Regions from separate parts of the Thermoanaerobacterium sp. PSU-2 genome, predicted to be linked through region 2. Evidence: riboswitches for the same ligand, from Rfam matches in the RefSeq annotation. Region 2 holds a riboswitch; the other holds the start of a gene.
What was found. A riboswitch is a leader RNA that binds a small molecule or an ion and turns the genes downstream of it on or off. The one in region 2 is predicted to bind FMN.

Region 1 (9,765 bases), on a different contig from region 2:
TGTCATTCCGCTTAATTACTTGCCGATTTGTGCAGGTCTTGCAGTAAGAGAAGGTATGGATGAGATGGAGGCATTAAAGGCTATTACGATAAATCCAGCTAAGATCGTCGGAATAGACGATAGAGTTGGCAGCATAGAAAAGGGAAAAGATGCTGATATAGCCGTATTTGACGGAAATCCAATTGAGATAAAGACTAAGACAAAGTTTGTATTCATAAATGGACAATTGGTATTTAAAAGATAAATATAGTTTTGAAAGGAGTAAAGTAAATGGGATTTAATTTAAAAGGCAGGAGTTTATTATCTTTAAAAGACTATACACCGCAGGAGATAAGGTATCTTCTGGACATTTCAAAGCAGGTTAAAGCAGAAAGAAAGGCAGGAATAGTCCATCAAAGGTTTTTGGGAAAGACAATTGCACTGATATTTGAAAAGCGCTCAACAAGGACCAGGTGTGCATTTGAGACAGCATTTGGCGAAGAAGGAGGACACCCTGTCTTCTTGTCGACAGATGATATTCAGCTTGGGGCAAAAGAATCCATAGAAGACACTGCGAGAGTTCTTGGCAGGATGTTTGATGCCATCGAATTTAGAGGATACAATCAAAGCACTGTTGAAGCTCTTGTAAAGTATTCAGGCGTCCCTGTATACAATGGGCTTACAGACGAATACCATCCTACACAGGTTTTGGCTGATTTAATGACGATAGAAGAGGAGTTTGGACACTTAAAAGGCACAAAATTGGTGTTTGTCGGCGATGGAAGAAACAACATGGCAAATACGCTGGCTATCGGTTGTGCCAAGATGGGCATGGACTACGTGATTAATTCGCCAAAAGAGCTTTGGCCTCAAGAGGACTACATAAATGAGATTAGAGAAATGGCTGTCGAAAATGGAGGGACATTTACTCTGACAGATGTGCCTGGTGAAGGCTTAGAAGGCGCACATGCAATTTACACAGATGTATGGGCATCTATGGGAGAAGAATCAAAGCAAAAAGAGAGAGAAATGCTGTTAAGGCCATTCCAAGTGAACGACGAGCTTATGAAAAAGACAAATAGGCCTGACACGATATTTTTGCACTGCTTGCCTGCTGTAAAAGGACAGGAAGTAACGTACGAAGTGATCGAAGGAAAGCAGTCGAGGGTATGGGACGAGGCTGAAAACAGAAAGCATACCATTAAGGCTGTCATGATAGCGACGATTCTCTAAAAAAGTCAAGGCAATTTGCCTTGGCTTTTTCACATACTATTCAAATCGCGAATAAAATGATATAATGTAGAATGTCATTATTTGCGTAAGTAGGAGGATACGATGAAAGGAAAAGTAGTAATTGCGCTTGGGGGAAATGCACTGCAAGACAAGGATATGGTGCCTACAGCCGAATCACAATTGAATACAGTTAGAAAGACGGCTATGTACATTGCAGACATCATAAAAGAAGGGTATTCTGTCATTGTGACACATGGAAATGGGCCACAGGTAGGAAACATCATAATACAGAACGAGACAGCGTCTAACATAATACCAGCCATGCCCTTTGATGTGTGCGGCGCGGAAAGCCAGGGAATGATAGGCTATATGATTCAGCAATGTTTAGGCGAGGTTTTTAAAGAGAAGAATATACAAAAGGATGTTGCAACAATCGTTACACAGGTTGTTGTAGATAAAGATGATGCTGCATTTTCACATCCTACAAAGCCAATAGGACCGTTTTACTCTAAGGAAGATGCGGAGCTATTGGAAAAGGAAAAAGGATATCAGATGGTAGAGGACAGTGGAAGAGGATATAGGAGAGTCGTAGCATCACCAGAGCCTAAAGAGATAGTTGAATTAAACACAATAAAGCTTTTGGAGAGAAACGGTGTCGTTGTAATAACGGCGGGTGGCGGAGGAATACCTGTAGTAAGGAAAAATGGCAGCTTAAAAGGTGTGGCTGCTGTGATAGATAAAGATTTGGCATCTGAGAAATTGGCAGAAGATTTGGATGCAGATATTTTATTGATATTGACCGCTGTAGAAAAAGTGTACATCAACTACAAAAAGCCTGATGAAAAGCCTCTGGATGTGATTTCAAGCCATGATATAGAGATGTATTTAAACGAAGGTCATTTTGCAGAAGGCTCAATGATGCCGAAAGTCAAGGCTGCAATAAGGTTTGCCAGGTCAAGAAAAGGAAGGCGAGCCATAATAACGTCTTTAGAAAAGGCACATGATGCTTTATCAGGAAATACAGGCACTGTTGTGGTTGACGATTAAAAAATACTTGACAAATTGATATATTTGTGACATTATAATATTTAGAATTGAATAAACCAGTGGAGAATATCTTCAGGGCAGGGTGAAATTCCCGACCGGCGGTAAGCGTAAGCGAGCCCGCGACCCGCAGATGCGGTGGACTTGGTGAGATTCCAAGGCCGACAGTACAGTCTGGATGGAAGAAGATTTATTTTTGTTTGCTTTCATCCTGAAGATGTTTCTTCGGGATTTTTAAATTTGGAGGTGTCATTTATGGAACACAGCAAGACAAAAGTGATTGTGACTGTAGGGCTGCTTTCCGCAATAGCATTTGTACTGATGTACTTAGAATTTCAATTGCCACTATTTCCAAGCTTTTTAAAATTTGATTTTAGCGATATACCGCCTCTTTTAGCGGCATTTGCATTAGGGCCTGTATACGGCATCTTTGTGGAGATTGTAAAGAATGTGATACATCTTCCAGTTAGTCAATCTGCAGGTATAGGAGAAGTGGCCAATTTCGTTGTAGGCTCTATTTACGTATTTACTGTTGGCGTAATCTACATGAGAAACAAATCTAAAAAGTCAGCGTTATTTGCAATGATTTTAGGAACTATTGTCATGGCTATTGCGGGATCAGTATTAAACTACTATGTATTTTTGCCATTATATCAGAAGATAATGGGTTGGCCGTTAAGCGCCATCGTTGGAATGGGAAAAGCGGTAAATAGCCATATAGTTGATTTGAAGACATTGATAGCGTACGGTATTTTTCCTTTCAACATCTTGAAAGGCTTAGTAATATCTCTAATCACGTTCCTCATTTACAAGAAATTATCTCCAATGTTGAAGATGTAGTTACTTAAAATAACGGACAGTGTTCCGTTATTTTTTTGCGCTTTTTTATTCAGCCATTAGGCGTTTGTTTTATGGTATACTTGGTATATAATATTTGTATAAATTTCACGGTGGTGTTCTCAATGAAAATACATTTTAGGACAAAAAGCTCTGATGAAACGGAAAAGATAGGGTTTAAATTAGGCGGTTTGCTAAAAAGAGGAAGTATTGTGCTTATATCTGGAGATTTAGGTGTAGGCAAGACAGTTTTGACAAAAGGCATTGCTAAAGGCATGGGTATATGCGACTATGTCACAAGCCCTACATTCATGATTGTAAATGAGCATATGGGAGAAATTCCTCTTTACCATTTTGACGTGTATAGAATTGACGACTACATGGAATTGTACGATATAGGCTATGAGGAATATTTTTACGGTGATGGTGTTTGTGTCATTGAGTGGCCTGAAAAGATAATGCCTCTTATCCCGGAGGAAAATATATTTGTGCATATTTTCATGAGCGATTCTTTCGATGAGAGGATAATAGAGATAGAATCACATGGTGCAAAATACGATGAAGTGATTAAGGAGATGAAGTGATGAAGATACTTGCAATAGACTCATCGTCAAAGACGGCTACTGTCGCTTTAGTGGATGAAAGTGGCTTAATAGGTGAATTTTCTATAAATCATCTGAGACATTCTGTTATATTGATGCCAATGATGGATGAACTTTTAAAAATGGCGGAGGTAAAAAAGGAGGAAATAACCCATATAGCTGTATGTGAAGGACCAGGATCTTTTACAGGTTTAAGGATAGGTGCCGCTACTGCGAAGGGATTAGCTCAATCTTTTGATGTGCCAATTGTTGGCGTATCATCATTAGATGCCCTTGCCTATAACGTAGGAGAATTTAAAGGCATCATCTGCCCTATTATTGATGCGTTAAGAGGAAACGTCTATATGGCTTTTTATAAAGGTGGAAGTGAGTTAAATAGACTAAAAGATGTGTCACTGGAAGAAGTAGGCGTAGTTATGGACATAGTAAAGGGATACGGTGAAGAAGTTTTATTCGTCGGAGATGGTACTATTGCTTATAAAGACACATTAAAAAGTGCGTTGCCAGATGCCTTTTTTGCATCGCCGATTAACAACATATCAAGAGCGTCATCGGTTGGAATGATGGCACTTAAAAAAATATCAAAGGGCGAGATATGCACATATCTTGACTTTAAACCGTATTATATTAGAAAGCCTGCACCGTTGGAAAATTCTAAGTGATGTTTTGGAGGGTTTTATGGATATAAAGATTCGCCCTATGGTAAAAAGCGATATAGACAAAGTCATGGAAATTGAGTATTTAAGCTTTTCTGTGCCATGGTCTTTTGAATCATTTGTGATGGAAGTTACGAAAAATAGTTGTGCACACTACATTGTTGCTGAGGTAGATGGCAAGGTGGCTGGATACGGTGGTTTTTGGGTGGTTGTGGACGAAGGACATATAACAAACATTGCCGTTCATCCGGATTTTCGAGGGAAAGGTGTAGGTTCTGCCATTGTTGAAGGGCTTATTGAACTTGCAAAAAATAAAGGCATAACGTCTATGACGCTGGAAGTGAGAGAATCTAACCTTGTAGCACAATCGCTTTATAAAAAATACGGATTTAGACCTGTTGGCAAGAGAAGAGGGTATTATCAGGACAACAATGAAGATGCAGTTATAATGTGGAAATACGATATGTAAGGAGAGATTGTATGAGGGAAAACACGATAGTATTAGGGATTGAAACATCCTGCGATGAGACATCGGCAAGTGTCGTAAAAGATGGCAAAATCGTGATGTCTAATGTCATATATTCGCAGATAAATATACACAAGGAATTTGGCGGTGTTGTCCCTGAGATAGCATCAAGAAACCACATTGAAGCCATTGGAAATGTGGTGAAAGAGGCTCTTTTGAAGGCAGATGTGACGCTTGATGACGTTGATGTTGTTGCTGCTACATACGGTCCGGGACTTGTAGGTGCATTGTTGGTAGGGCTTTCGTACGGAAAGGCTTTGGCATACGGGAAAGGCGTGCCATTTGTTGGCGTAAACCACATTGAAGGGCATATATCTGCAAATTACCTTGACAGCGATTTTGAACCGCCATTTATTTGCCTTATAGCGTCAGGTGGACACAGTCACATCGTATTTGTAAAAGACTATGGACAGTATGAGGTTCTCGGTAGAACGATGGATGATGCTGCAGGAGAAGCATTTGACAAGGTGGCAAGAGCATTAGGTCTTGGATATCCTGGCGGTCCTAAAATAGATGAGATCTCAAAAAGCGGTGATCCATATCGCTATAACTTTCCAAAGTCTTTTATGGAAAAGGACAATTTTGATTTTAGCTTTAGTGGATTGAAGACAGCAGTCATAAATCAATTGCACAAAGAAAGGCAAAATGGCATTGAGATAAATGTGGCAGACTATGCTGCCAGCTTTCAGATGAATGTAGTCGATGTTTTGTCATCAAAGCTTATTGAGGCTGCTAAGTTTAAAAACATAAAAAAAATATCCATAGCAGGCGGTGTGGCTTCTAACAGCCTTCTTCGAGAAAGATTAAAAAAACTGGCAGATGAAGAAGGGTTTGTGATTCATTTTCCAAAACAAGTGTACTGCACAGACAATGGCGCTATGATAGCAAGTGCAGGGTATTTTGACTTTATTCGCGGAAAAGTTTCAGGATTAGACTTAAATGCTGTCCCGTATTTAAAACTTTTTTGATTGTTGGCGAAAAATCTGTGCATATTGTGGAAAATTGTCTTTAAATCTGCCATGATGCTGTTATGTGTCTGTGGATAACTTTGTGGATACTGTGATTAACTTTAATAGTTTGGATATTATGTAATCAAATGGAAAAAAGAAAGGGGCTTTCTATTATGAATAACATGCTTTTTCTGTCAAAGGTAGGCAAAAAGTATATTGAGGAGATACAAAGCATTGCGCCAAATTTTAATGTAATAAGCAAAGACGATGTAGAGGACATTTCCAAATATATTGAAGATGTGGAAGTGCTGGTTTGCTTTGATGGAGATGCTAAAAAGGAATTGATAGACGATGCCAAAAACTTAAAGTGGATTCACCTATTGAGTGCTGGTGCTGATGCGATGCCGTTTGATATACTTAAGCAGAGGAATATAATCTTGACCAATTCAAAAGGTGTTCACAAGTATCAGATATCTGAACAAGTTTTAGGGTATATGCTTTTATTTGAAAGAGGATTAAATTACTTCATAAGAAAGCAAATCAATAGAGAATGGGACAAATCTGTAAGGGTTTCTGAATTGTACGGAAAGACTGTTTGCATACTTGGCGTCGGAAGCATTGGAGAAGAAATAGCAAGGATTGCACGGGAATTTGGAATGAAAACCGTTGGAGTAAGAAAATCAGGCAAGTCAAGTCCCTTTATAGATGAGATGTACACAGATAAAAATATGATATATGCAGTTTCAAATGCTGATTACGTAATATGTGCGCTGCCTTTGACTGATGACACATACCATCTTTTAGATGCTGAGTTTTTTAAGAGCATGAAAAGCGACAGCGTATTTATAAACATCGGCAGAGGAAGCGTTGTCGATGAGGTATCCCTAATTGATGCGTTGAGGCAAAAAAACATAAGAGGCGCTGCATTGGATGTATTTGGAAATGAACCACTTTCAAAAGATAGTCCTCTGTGGGACATGGAAAATGTGGTGATCACACCGCATACGGCAGGCATATCGCCTCGATACATGGAAAGGGCAGTACAGATATTGAAACACAACCTTAAAGCATATATGGGCGATGGTGATTACATAAACGTCATCGATTTGAAGAAGCAATATTAAAGCGGGTATAATTTACCCGCTTAAAATTTCCCATTCTTCATACAGTTTTTCTAATTTTTCTTTTAACATATTGTATTTTGACTGTGTGTCGACGATTTCTCCAGTTTTGTATATATCGGGATTGCACATTTTTTCTTCCAGTTCTTTTATGGCGTCTTCAGTTTCTATTATCTCGTTTTCTATTCGTGCCATGTATTCCCTTTGCTTTTTGGCTTCTTTCTGCTTTAGCTTTTCTCGCATTTTTTCGTTCTTAAGCTGTGTCTTTGTCTTTTTTTCCTCTTCGTCTTCTTTTGTATTATTTTCATTTCTTTTTTCTACGTAGTACGAATAATTCCCATAGTATTCCTTAATAGAATCGCTGGACATTTCCAATACTTTTGTGGCTATTTTGTCTATAAAGTACCTGTCGTGTGACACGAATAGAAGTGTGCCACCAAAATCTAACAATGCCTTTTCCAGCACTTCCTTTGACTTCAGGTCGAGATGGTTTGTAGGCTCGTCTAAAAGTAGAAAGTTGGCTTTTGAAAGGATAAGCTTTAAAAGGGAAACTCTTGCTTTTTCCCCGCCACTTAACTTGCCTATTTGTTTAAACACATCATCGCCGCTGAACAAAAAAGAGCCCAGCATAGTCCTTACTTCTGTTTGAGTCAGATAAGGATTTTCATCCCATATTTCGTCGATTATTGTTTTCTCATCGTTTAGATTTGAAAACTCCTGTTGATAATAGCCTATCGATACATTTGTGCCTAAGCTTATGCTTCCTTCGTAATTTGCAATCTCGCCTACGATGGTTTTAAGGAGAGAAGTTTTTCCTACGCCATTAGGCCCTAAGATAGCTATTCTATCTCCTTTGTAGACTTCAAAGCTTATATTGTGAAATACAGGTTTATCGAAAGACAATGAGAGGTCAGATACCTTTAAAACATCATTTCCGCTTTTTTCTATAAAATCAAACGAAAGCTTAATTGTTTCATTGTTTATAGAAGGCTTATCTATTTTCTCCATCTTGTCCAGAAGTTTTTGCTTGCTTTCAGCCATTTTTACTGATTTTTCGCGGCGGCGATTTTTCTGTATCATTATCATTTCCTGTATTCTCTTGATTTCCTTTTGCTGTTCTTCATAAGCCTTCATCATTATGCTTATTTCTTCATTCTTTTTCTTTACGTACTCTGTGTAATTTCCATCGTAGGATTTCAATGTCTTATTTTCTATCTCAAATATTCGAGTTACGATTCTGTCGAGAAAAAATCTGTCATGTGATATGACCATTACAGTTCCTCTAAAAAATCTCAAATACTGCTCAAGCCACTCTATGGAAGGTATATCAAGATGATTTGTAGGCTCGTCTAAAAGAAGAAGGTCAGGATCTTTTAAAAGAGCCTTTGCCAGCATAAGCCTTGTCTTTTGGCCACCGCTTAAGGTAGAAACAGGTTTATCAAATTCTTCTTGGCTAAAGCCTAATCCTATAAGCACGCCTCGCACTTTGCTGTCAACCGAATAACCCTCTTTTTTGTTGTATTCATCTGTCAACTTTGAATATTCGTCAAGAAGCTTATATAATTTAGATTCATCTTTTGTATCTGCTATCAATTTTTCCAGCTTCTTTATTTCATTTTCAAGATTTTCAATGTCTTGAAAGACTGTCTTGACTTCATCGTAAATAGACTTGTTGCTTATTATATAGGCGTTTTGCTCAAGATATCCTACGCTTATTAGTGGCATCGATATGTTTCCGATGTCAGGCTGAAGATCTTTTACTATAAGCTTAAATAGAGTCGATTTTCCAGCTCCATTATCTCCTACAACACCTATTTTATCTCCTTCATTTACAATGAAAGATATATTTTCTAATATGCTATTTATTCCGTATGATAAATTTACGTTATTTGCTGATATTATAGCCATTTAATACTCCTCCTGTTATAATATAATATATCAAAGATTATGTCCTATTTAAAGTGCAATTGATATTTAATTTTTATGGTTTTGTTGCCGATATTATATATGTCAAAATTAACGAGGTGAATGTGTATGGATTTTTCGACGTTATTAGGGATTTTGTTAGGGTTTGGCTCTCTCATCTTAGCATTTGTCATGGAGGGTGGAAGCGTTGCATCTTTAATAGGTGTATCGGCAGCACTTATAGTTTTAGGTGGAACGATAGGCGCTACTATGACCTCTTTTTCGATGAAAGATATGTTGAAACTTCCGAAATTGATTGGGAAGGCTTTTAAAGAGGAAGGCAACAAATACGGTGATATAATCAGGTATTTTGTGTATCTCGCTCAAAAAGCCAGAAGCGAAGGACTTTTAAGCCTTGAACAGGAGTTGCAGTCAGATGAAATTAAAAACTACGATCCTATTTTAAAAGACTGCATTGAGCTTGTCATAGATGGTGCGGATATTGAGCTTATAAGGACTACTATGGAAAATAGGATATACATAGAAGATAAAGAGCTTAAAAGAGAAGCCAGCATCTTTGAAGCTGCTGGAGGATATTCCCCAACCATGGGTATCATAGGTACGGTTATGGGACTTGTTCACGTCTTGGGAAATCTCAGTGAACCAGATAAGTTGGGGCCTTCAATAGCTGTTGCTTTTATAGCTACACTTTATGGTGTAAGTATGGCTAACCTTGTATGGCTGCCTATAGGCAATAAGCTTAAGAACAAAGCGCAGATCAAAAAGACGGAAAAGGAGATAATCTTAGAAGGCAGCCTTTCACTGCAGGCTGGTGAGAATCCTAAGATCGTGGAGAAGAAGTTGCTGACATTTGTAGTTGAAAGGGAATCAGTTGCTAAAGCAAAAGAACAA
Region 2 (9,765 bases):
AGGCTTTATAAGGGCTGAAATAACCATAATGTTTATCACTTTTTTAGAAGTTTCCATAGGGCTTACGATAATAGGATTTGATTACGCATTTTTGCTGGGGCTTTTAGTCAGCTTTATAGATATACTGCCTGTTTTAGGATCAGGCTCTGTATTAGTCCCATGGGCATTGTACAACATATTCACCAAAAACTACCTTATTGGAATCTACTTGCTTATCATATATGCCATCGTCACAGTTGTAAGGCAGATGATAGAGCCAAAGATAGTCGGCCAAAGCATAGGCCTTCATCCTCTTGTAACGCTTTTATCCATGTTTATCGGTGCAAGGCTTTTCGGTGGTCTCGGGCTTATAATGGGGCCAGTTTTCGTAGTCGTCTTTAAAACATTCCAAAAATCTGGCATAATACCATCATGGAAGTAAAATACCCATCTTAAAAGCGTAATGCTCTTAAGATGGGTATTTTTTTATAAGCTTTCTATTTCCTTTATCAAATTGGCCATCTCAATTGCTGTAACAGCCGCTTCAAACCCTTTATTGCCTGACTTTGTTCCAGCCCTCATGATTGCCTGTTCAACTGTATCCGTCGTAAGGACTCCAAATATTACAGGCACATCGTAATCTACCGATATTTTTGCTACCCCTTTTGATACTTCATTTGCAACATAATCAAAATGCGGTGTATCGCCTCTTATTACAGCACCCAGCGCGATAATTGCATCGTATTTTTTTGATGTGGCCATCTTCTTTGATATAAGGGGTATTTCAAATGCGCCTGGCGTCCAAGCAATGTCAATGCTTTCATCATCTACACCATGTCTTCTTAAAGCATCCAAAGCACCATCCAAAAGTTTATTTGTTATAAATTCATTAAATCTGCTTACAACAATGCCTACTTTTAAGCCATCTCCAATGAGTTTTCCTTCATACTTTTTCAATACAATCTCTCCTTTGCTTATTTTTAAAATGAAGTAAATATGTGGTCAAATTTTTCTTTTTTTGTTTTAAGATATCTTTCATTGTGTCTATTGATTGAAACCTCTATAGGAACTCTTTCTACAATTTCAAGGCCATAACCTGAAATACCAACCAGTTTTTTGGGATTATTTGTCATTATCCTGAGTTTTTTAAGCCCAAGGTCCTTCAAAATCTGAGCTCCAATCCCATACTCTCTCATATCAGCCGGAAAACCTAATCTGATGTTGGCATCTACCGTGTCAAGTCCCTCATCCTGCAAATGATATGCTTTAATCTTGTTTAAAAGTCCTATTCCTCTGCCTTCTTGTCTTAGATACAATAGTACACCTCCTTCTTTTCCAATTTTCTCCATCGATGTATGAAGCTGATCGCCACAATCACACCTTAATGAACCCATAATGTCGCCTGTCAAACATTCTGAATGAACCCTGACTAATGTAGGACTATCAGATAAATCACCTTTCACCAACGCAACGTGTTCTTTACCTGTTAAGATTTCTTCATAACCTATTATCGTAAAATCTCCATACTTTGTGGGCAAATATGCTTCTGCCACTCTTTTCACCAGTTTTTCATTTTTTCTTCTATATTCTATGAGATCAGCGATAGATATTATTTTTAAATTAAATTTTTTCGAAAATTCAATTAGCTCTGGAAGCCTGGCCATCTTTCCATCATCTTTTATTATTTCGCAGATTACACCAGCACTTTTAAGACCTGCAAGCCTTGCTAAATCACACGCTGCTTCCGTATGTCCCGCTCTTACTAATACTCCTCCTTCTTTCGCTTCCAATGGAAATACATGTCCTGGCTTTGTAAAGTCATCCGGCATCGATTCATCATCTATAAGCATTTTTATAGTAAGTGCTCTTTCGTAAGCAGAAATTCCAGTTTTACAGTTTTTATGATCTACAGATACTGTAAAAGCAGTTTCTCTATTATCGGTATTATCAAATACCATCTTGCCAATGTTTAATTTTTTAAGCCTCTCCCCCATCATAGGAACACATACCAATCCACGGCCGTACTTTATCATAAAGTTCACATGGTCACTTGTCACTTTTTCCGCAGCCATAACTAAATCCCCTTCATTCTCTCTATCTTCATCATCGACTACAATGACCATTTTCCCATTTTTTATGTCTTCTATTGCGCTTTCAATAGTATCAAACATTTATGAACATCTCCTTATAAATAATTTTCTATTAAAAATTCATCAACGTTTTTCTTCGTCAAAAGCCTTTCTGCATACTTTGAAAGTATGTCAACTTCAATATTTACGGTATCTCCGATTCTTTTTATATTTAAAGTTGTATTGTTCTCTGTATGGGGTATAATTGACACTGTAAAGTATGAAGCTGATGATTCTACCACTGTCAAACTTATTCCATCCACAGCAATACTTCCTTTATCAGCCACATATTTTGAATATCTTTCATCAATTTTAATTTTAAATGTCGTCGTACTGTTTATTTTGTTTTTATCAATTATTGTACCAACGGTATCCACATGTCCCGTCACAATGTGTCCATTTAGCCTGCCTGATATGCTTAATGCCCTTTCTAAATTGACAATGCTTCCTATCTTTAAACTTCCTAAATTGCTTGTTTTAAGTGTTTCATACATTATATCTGATGTAAATAAATCTTTACCTATATTTGTAACCGTTAAGCATACTCCATTTACAGCTATGCTATCTCCAATTCTTACACCATCTAAGACTTTTTTGCACTCTACTGCTATTTTGGTAATATTTCCTCTTTGAATCATTTTGACCTTTCCAACTTCTTCTATAATTCCTGTAAACATCTTAACACCTACTTTTTTATATAACCTTCTATAAGTATGTCATCGTCAAATTTTTTTATATCTATCTTTTCAATCATTATTGCATCTTTAATCAAAGCAATGCCATCACCTTCCACAGGCGTTAATGAATTGCTTCCACCTATTATTTTTGGAGCAATATAAAACATAACTTTGTCTACTATTCCTTCTTTTAAAGCAGAATAGTTGAGAGTTCCTCCACCTTCTATGAGAATACTATCTATCCCTCTTTCCCCTAACGTATAGATCAATTTCTTTAGATGGACTTTATTATCTTTTTTTTCGATTGTAACAACATCAACACCCAAATCATTCAAAGCTTTCACCTTATCATGTGGCATCATATCTGTTGTAGCTATTAATGTCTTAGCAGATTTATCAATGATGACATTTGCATCTAATGGAATCCTGCCGTGACTATCCACAATAACTCTTAAAGGGTTTTTATATCCTTGCAATCTAACAGTAAGATGTGGATTATCTTTTATAACTGTATTAATACCTACCATTATTGCCATAACGCTGCCTCTAACTTTATGGACATGCTCCCTTGATTTTTCATTTGTTATCCACTTAGAATCGCCTGTAAAAGTCGATATCTTTCCATCAATTGTCATGGCGGATTTTAATATTACATAAGGTTCTCTACTTGTGATGTACTTTATAAATACTTCATTCAATTTCTCTGCTTCATCTTTTAACAATCCAGTATAAACATTTAAACCAGCTTCTTCAAGCTTTTTAATTCCTTTTCCTGCTACAAGTTCATTTGGATCCTCCATAGCGATAAAAACATTTTTTATGCCTGATTTTATGACAGCATCGACACAAGGTGGTGTTTTTCCATGATGGCAACACGGTTCCAATGTCACATAAAGCGTGGCTCCATTTACATCTTCTTTAGCATTTTTTAATGCATTTATTTCCGCATGTGGTCCTCCATAGTATTCATGATAGCCTTCACCTATAATTTTGCCATTTTTAACAATTACAGCTCCTACTAAAGGATTTGGGTTTGTGTGTCCTACATCAAGTTTAGCAAGCTTTAATGCCCTTTTCATGTATTTCTCCATAAATCACCTCAAAAAATTAGCCCTGAAGCATGTAATACTTCAGGGCATAATGACAATTGCCATTTCACCTTCTTTCATCCAGACTATACTGTCGGCTCTGGAATCTAACCAGATCTGCCATAAGGCTCGCGGGCTTTACCGCCGGTATGGAATTTCACCAATCCCTGAAGGTTTAATCTTATTTAGTTTCTATAATTATAACATTAATTTTATAAAAATGCTAGTCTATCATCTCTTCAATGGTTCCTCCAGCAGGAATAAATGGCAGAACCATCTCATCTTTGTCTATGATACACTCTAAAACATAAGGCTTGTTGTTTGACAATGCTTCACTAAAAGCATCTGTAAATTCTTCTTTCGTGTAAATTCTTCTTCCGGTTACCCCAAAAGCTTCGGCGACTTTTGAAAAATTGAGATTCGGGTTTAAATCTGTCTGAGAAAATCTTTTGTCGTAAAGGAGATTTTGCCATTGTCTAACCATGCCAAGTGTCTGATTGTTGAGGATTATCGTTATAACAGGTATGTTGTACACCGACATCGTTTCAAGAGCATGAATATTCATCCTTATGCTGCCGTCACCTGCAATATTCACCACTCTTTTGTCATCTCTCCCTACTTGTGCACCTATTGATGCAGGAAGTCCAAAGCCCATGGTACCTAATCCACCGGATGTGACAAATGTCCTTGGCTCTTTGAATTTATAGTATTGAGCCGTCCACATCTGGTTTTGCCCTACTTCTGTCGCTACTACAAGATTGTCTCCTCCAAGCTCTTGAACCCTTTCTACTATCCACTGTGGCTTCAATTTCCCATCATCTTTATATTTAAAGGACGTTTTGTCTTTTATCGATATAAGCTCATTAATCCATTCACTATTGTCTTTTTCTTTTATCATTCCATTTAAAAGAGACAGGACTTCTTTGATATCTCCTACTAATGGCACATCAACATCGATATTTTTGCCGATTTCCGCAGGATCGATATCGATGTGAATGACTTTTGCATTTGGCGCCAGACCACCTGCTTTACCGGCGACTCTGTCGCTAAACCTTGACCCTACTGCAATCACCAAATCTGATTTATAAACGGCCGTATTGGCATATCTGCTTCCATGCATTCCAATAAGCCCTAATGACAACTCATCATCTTCTGGAAAGCATCCAAGGCCCATAAGCGAAGTAGTTACAGGTATCATGTGCTTTTTAGCAAAATCGTACAAATTCTTCGATGCTTCGCTCCATATTACTCCACCACCGGCAAAAATAACTGGTCTTTTGCTTGATGAGATTAACTCAGCTGCCTTTACTAAATCTGCTTCTAACACTTGATGCTTCTTTACTTCAACATAAAAATCCTTTCGCTTGACGAAGTTTATATCTGCAGTCTGAATGTCCTTTGGTATGTCTACAAGAACAGGGCCTGGTCTTCCATCTTTCGCTATAAAAAAGGCTTCTCTCAAAGTGTCCGCTAATTTATCAGGTGATTTCACAATAAAATTGTGCTTTGTCACAGGCATCGTGATTCCTGCAATATCCACTTCTTGAAAAGAGTCCTTTCCTATAAGGCTTGTAGCAACTTGCCCTGTTATAGCAACTATTGGCACAGAGTCCATGTAGGCATTGGCTATTCCTGTGACTAAATTGGTAGCACCAGGTCCTGATGTAGCAAAGCACACGCCAACTTTTCCAGTCACTCTTGCGTATCCATCTGCCATGTGGGCAGCCATCTGTTCATGCGTTGCAAGGATATGCCGCAAGTCAGAATCGTACAAAGCATCGTAAAGAGGTATGACGGCACCGCCAGGAATGCCAAAAACGACTTCTACTCCTTGCTCTTTTAATACTTCTATGACAACCTGCGAACCTTTTATGATCACGATATGCGCCTCCTTTCATGGAATTTAAGCTTTGTCAATCATTTTTTAAAACCGCACCAGTATTTGCAGATGTGACTAATCTGGCGTACCTTGCCATGTAACCTGTCTTAATGTGAGGCTCAGGCCTTCTAAAGTTTTTTCTTCTTTCTTCCATTTCTTCATCGTCTATCTTTAAATTAAGCTTTCTTCCCGGTATGTCTATTTCAATGATATCCCCATCTTTTATCAAAGCGATTTCTCCGCCTTCCATCGCTTCAGGCGACACATGGCCTATGCAAGCTCCTCTTGTGGCGCCAGAAAATCTTCCATCTGTAATAAGCGCTACATCCTTGTCAAGTCCCATGCCTGCCAGTGCTGATGTAGGGCTTAACATCTCCCTCATGCCAGGACCGCCTTTTGGCCCTTCATACCTTATTACAACGACATCGCCTTTTTGTATCTTGCCATCATAAATGGCTTTTATGGCTTCATCTTCTGAATCAAAGACTCTTGCAGGACCAGAATGGCGAAGCATCTCTTTAGCTACTGCAGACGCCTTTACTACAGAACCGTCTTTCGCTATATTTCCATACAAAATCGCCAAACCACCTGTATTGCTGTAGGGATCTTCTACTGAGTGTATTACATCATGATTTTTTATCCGCGCATCTTTGAAATTTTCACCGATTGTATCGCATGTGACTGTAATGCAATCTGTATTTAAGACTCCTAATTTTGACAGTTCTTTCAATACTGCCTGTATGCCACCTGCATGGTAGAGATCTTCTATATGATACTTTCCTGCAGGGCTTAATTTGCACAGGTTTGGAACCTTCTCATTGATTTCATTTATCTTTTCGAGAGGTATATCAACTCCTGCCTCATGTGCAATAGCCTTTAAGTGAAGAACTGTATTTGTAGAGCCTCCTAAAGCCATGTCTAAGCAAAAGGCATTTATAAAGGCATCTTCTGTCAAAATATCTCTTGCCTTAATATCCTTTTCTACAAGCTCCACTATCTTCATTCCTGCTTTTTTAGCAAGCCTTATCCTTTCTGAGTAAACAGCAGGTATCGTGCCGTTACCAGGAAGTCCTATGCCAAGCCCTTCTGTAAGGCAATTCATCGTATTTGCGGTAAACATTCCTGAACATGAACCACACGTAGGACAAGCAGACATCTCCATCGCCTTTAACTCGTCCTCACTTATCTTGCCTGCCTTCAATGCGCCTACCGCCTCAAACATGGAGCTTAAATCGCATGCTCCTCCTTCGTAACTTCCAGCCAGCATCGGGCCTCCGCTTATTACGATAGCTGGTATGTTTAGCCTTGCGGCCGCCATAAGCATACCTGGAACTATCTTGTCGCAGTTTGGTATAAGCACAAGTCCGTCAAGGCCATGGGCCATAGCCATCGTCTCAACGCTGTCGGCTATCAATTCCCTTGAAGCAAGAGAATACTTCATCCCTTTGTGATTCATGGCTATTCCATCACAGACACCTATTGTGGAAAATTCTAAAGGAGTGCCGCCAGCAAGCCTTACACCAGCTTTTACTGCCTCTGCAATCTTGTCAAGATTTATGTGTCCAGGAATTATGTCGTTTTTTGAATTAGCTATGCCTATTAAAGGCCTATTTATCTCATCATCTGTAAGCCCTAAAGCGTACAAAAGTGACCTGTGGGGCGCTTTTTCCACTCCTTTTTTTACGCTATCGCTTATCATAAAATCACCTCTTTAAATACTTTACAACCATGTCGCCCATCTCTTCGGTGTTTAAAATAGTGCCTTTTCCTAAATCAGGAGTCCTGTAGCCATCCTCCAATAGGTCGTTTACCGCCTTTCTTATGTCATTTGCAGCATCAACCATGTCAAAGGAATACTCCAGCATCATTGCGACAGATAGTATTGTAGCTAAAGGATTAGCTTTCTTCGTGCCAGCAATATCAGGAGCCGAACCGTGTACAGGTTCGTAAAGCCCAACTTTGTCACCTCTCAAGCTGGCTGATGGCAACATTCCTATTGATCCAGTAAGCTGTGATGCTTCATCAGACAATATGTCTCCAAACATATTTGATGTAAGTATCACGTCAAACTGTGATGGATCTTTTATAAGCTGCATAGAGCAATTGTCAACATACTGATGGTTTAATTCTACATCTGGGTATTCTTTACTCACTTCATTGACGACTTTTCTCCATAATCTTGATGAATCCAAAATATTGGCCTTATCAACCGATGTGACTTTTTTCTTGCGGTTTCTCGCCGCTTTAAACGCTATATGGGCAATCCTCTCTATTTCCATGGTGGTATACGATTCTGTATCATATGCCTTATACCCGTAATCAATCTTTTCCGTTCCTCTATCGCCAAAATATATGCCACCTGTCAATTCCCTTACAACAAGTACATCTAACCCATCCTTTATAATTTCGTCTTTCAAAGGAGATGCACTTCTTAAAGAATTAAAGAGAGTGGCAGGCCTTAAATTGGCATACACGCCAAGGCTTTTTCTCAACGATAAAAGACCTGCCTCAGGCCTCTTATCGCCATCCAGATCATCCCACTTAGGCCCACCAACAGCCCCTAACAAAACTGCATCGCTTTTAAGGCACGCTTCTTCTGTTTCCTTAGGGTACGGCGTTCCAAACTCATCAATGGCACAGCCGCCAAACAGATACTTCTTTACTTCAAATTGGATGTTGTATTTTTCTGAAACAGCATCTAATACTTTAAGTGCTTCCTCCATTACTTCTTTTCCTATTCCATCTCCTGGTAATACAGCTATCTTGTACATCTATACCACCTTTTCCTTCACGTAGTTTACAAGGCCGCCACACTCGATTATCTTCTTTATAAACTCAGGAAATGGCTGCGATTTAAACTCGATGCCTTTTGTTATGTCTTTTATGACACCTGTCTCAAAATCGACTGAAACAATGTCACCATCTTCTATCGAAGATGCCGCATCAGGACATTCCAATATAGGCAATCCTATATTTATGGCATTTCTGTAAAATATTCTGGCAAACGACTTTGCGATGACACACGATATGCCAGACTCCTTTATGGCTATAGGAGCATGTTCTCTTGATGAACCGCAGCCAAAATTGTCTCCTGCAACCATTATATCTCCCGGTTTGACTCTATCTTTAAAGCTCTTATCTAAATCTTCCATGCAATGGGCAGCAAGTTCTTTTGGATCAGATGTATTTAAAAACCTTGCAGGTATTATTACATCCGTATCCACATTATCGCCGTACTTTATTGCCTTTCCTTCCAATTAAGCCACCTCCTCAGGACTTGCTATATAGCCTTTTATGGCTGATGCCGCTGCTACAGCAGGACTTGCCAAGTACACTTCGCTTTCTGTGTGACCCATCCTGCCAACAAAGTTTCTGTTTGTAGTGGATATTGCCCTTTCACCTTTTGCAAGTATCCCCATGTGACCGCCTAAACAAGGGCCGCATGTAGGCGTAGATACAGCAGCACCTGCCTTTATGAATTCTTCTATATAGCCTCTTCTTACACATTCCAAGTATATGTCTTGTGTAGCTGGGAATATTATCAACCTTACATCTGGATGAACCTTCTTGCCTTTTAAAATTTCATACGTCACTTCCATATCTTGTAGACGGCCATTTGTACAAGAACCTATTACAACTTGATCTATCTTTACATTTCCAACATCATCTATGGACTTTGTGTTTTCAGGCAAGTGAGGAAATGCCACTTGCGGCTTTATCGTTGATAAGTCTATATCGTATGTCTTTACGTATTCTGCATCATCATCAGCTTTAAACACTTTGTAATTTCTCTTTGCTCTCCCCAAAACATATGCTTCGGTAATTTCGTCGTAATCGAAAATACCATTTTTAGCCCCTGCTTCTATAGCCATATTTGCAATTGTAAACCTGTCATCAATCGACAAAGACGAGATGTCGCCAGTAAATTCCATCGACTTATAAAGTGCGCCATCTACACCTATCATGCCGATGATGTACAGTATGACGTCTTTTCCGCTTACCCACTTATTAAG

Region 1: it holds a riboswitch for FMN, as region 2 does, so the genes downstream of both, BVF91_RS01045 (ECF transporter S component) here and ribD (bifunctional diaminohydroxyphosphoribosylaminopyrimidine deaminase/5-amino-6-(5-phosphoribosylamino)uracil reductase RibD) in region 2, are expected to answer to the same signal.

Annotation. Positions count from the first base shown of each region.
Region 1 is NZ_MSQD01000001.1:176,528-186,292, reverse strand. It holds gene BVF91_RS01060 (amidohydrolase) at 1-244, shown strand, start outside; gene argF (ornithine carbamoyltransferase) at 271-1,212, shown strand; gene arcC (carbamate kinase) at 1,315-2,259, shown strand; FMN riboswitch at 2,324-2,450, shown strand; gene BVF91_RS01045 (ECF transporter S component) at 2,512-3,096, shown strand; gene tsaE (tRNA (adenosine(37)-N6)-threonylcarbamoyltransferase complex ATPase subunit type 1 TsaE) at 3,219-3,677, shown strand; gene tsaB (tRNA (adenosine(37)-N6)-threonylcarbamoyltransferase complex dimerization subunit type 1 TsaB) at 3,677-4,357, shown strand; gene rimI (ribosomal protein S18-alanine N-acetyltransferase) at 4,374-4,820, shown strand; gene tsaD (tRNA (adenosine(37)-N6)-threonylcarbamoyltransferase complex transferase subunit TsaD) at 4,832-5,845, shown strand; gene BVF91_RS01020 (D-2-hydroxyacid dehydrogenase) at 6,001-6,951, shown strand; gene BVF91_RS01015 (ABC transporter ATP-binding protein) at 6,964-8,856, opposite strand; gene BVF91_RS01010 (flagellar motor protein) at 8,983-9,765, shown strand, end outside.
Region 2 is NZ_MSQD01000012.1:60,694-70,458, reverse strand. It holds gene ytvI (sporulation integral membrane protein YtvI) at 1-421, shown strand, start outside; gene ribH (6,7-dimethyl-8-ribityllumazine synthase) at 466-936, opposite strand; gene BVF91_RS10025 (bifunctional 3,4-dihydroxy-2-butanone-4-phosphate synthase/GTP cyclohydrolase II) at 960-2,150, opposite strand; gene BVF91_RS10020 (riboflavin synthase) at 2,165-2,785, opposite strand; gene ribD (bifunctional diaminohydroxyphosphoribosylaminopyrimidine deaminase/5-amino-6-(5-phosphoribosylamino)uracil reductase RibD) at 2,794-3,876, opposite strand; FMN riboswitch at 3,939-4,052, opposite strand; gene ilvB (biosynthetic-type acetolactate synthase large subunit) at 4,097-5,752, opposite strand; gene ilvD (dihydroxy-acid dehydratase) at 5,787-7,451, opposite strand; gene leuB (3-isopropylmalate dehydrogenase) at 7,456-8,523, opposite strand; gene leuD (3-isopropylmalate dehydratase small subunit) at 8,524-9,009, opposite strand; gene leuC (3-isopropylmalate dehydratase large subunit) at 9,010-9,765, opposite strand, start outside.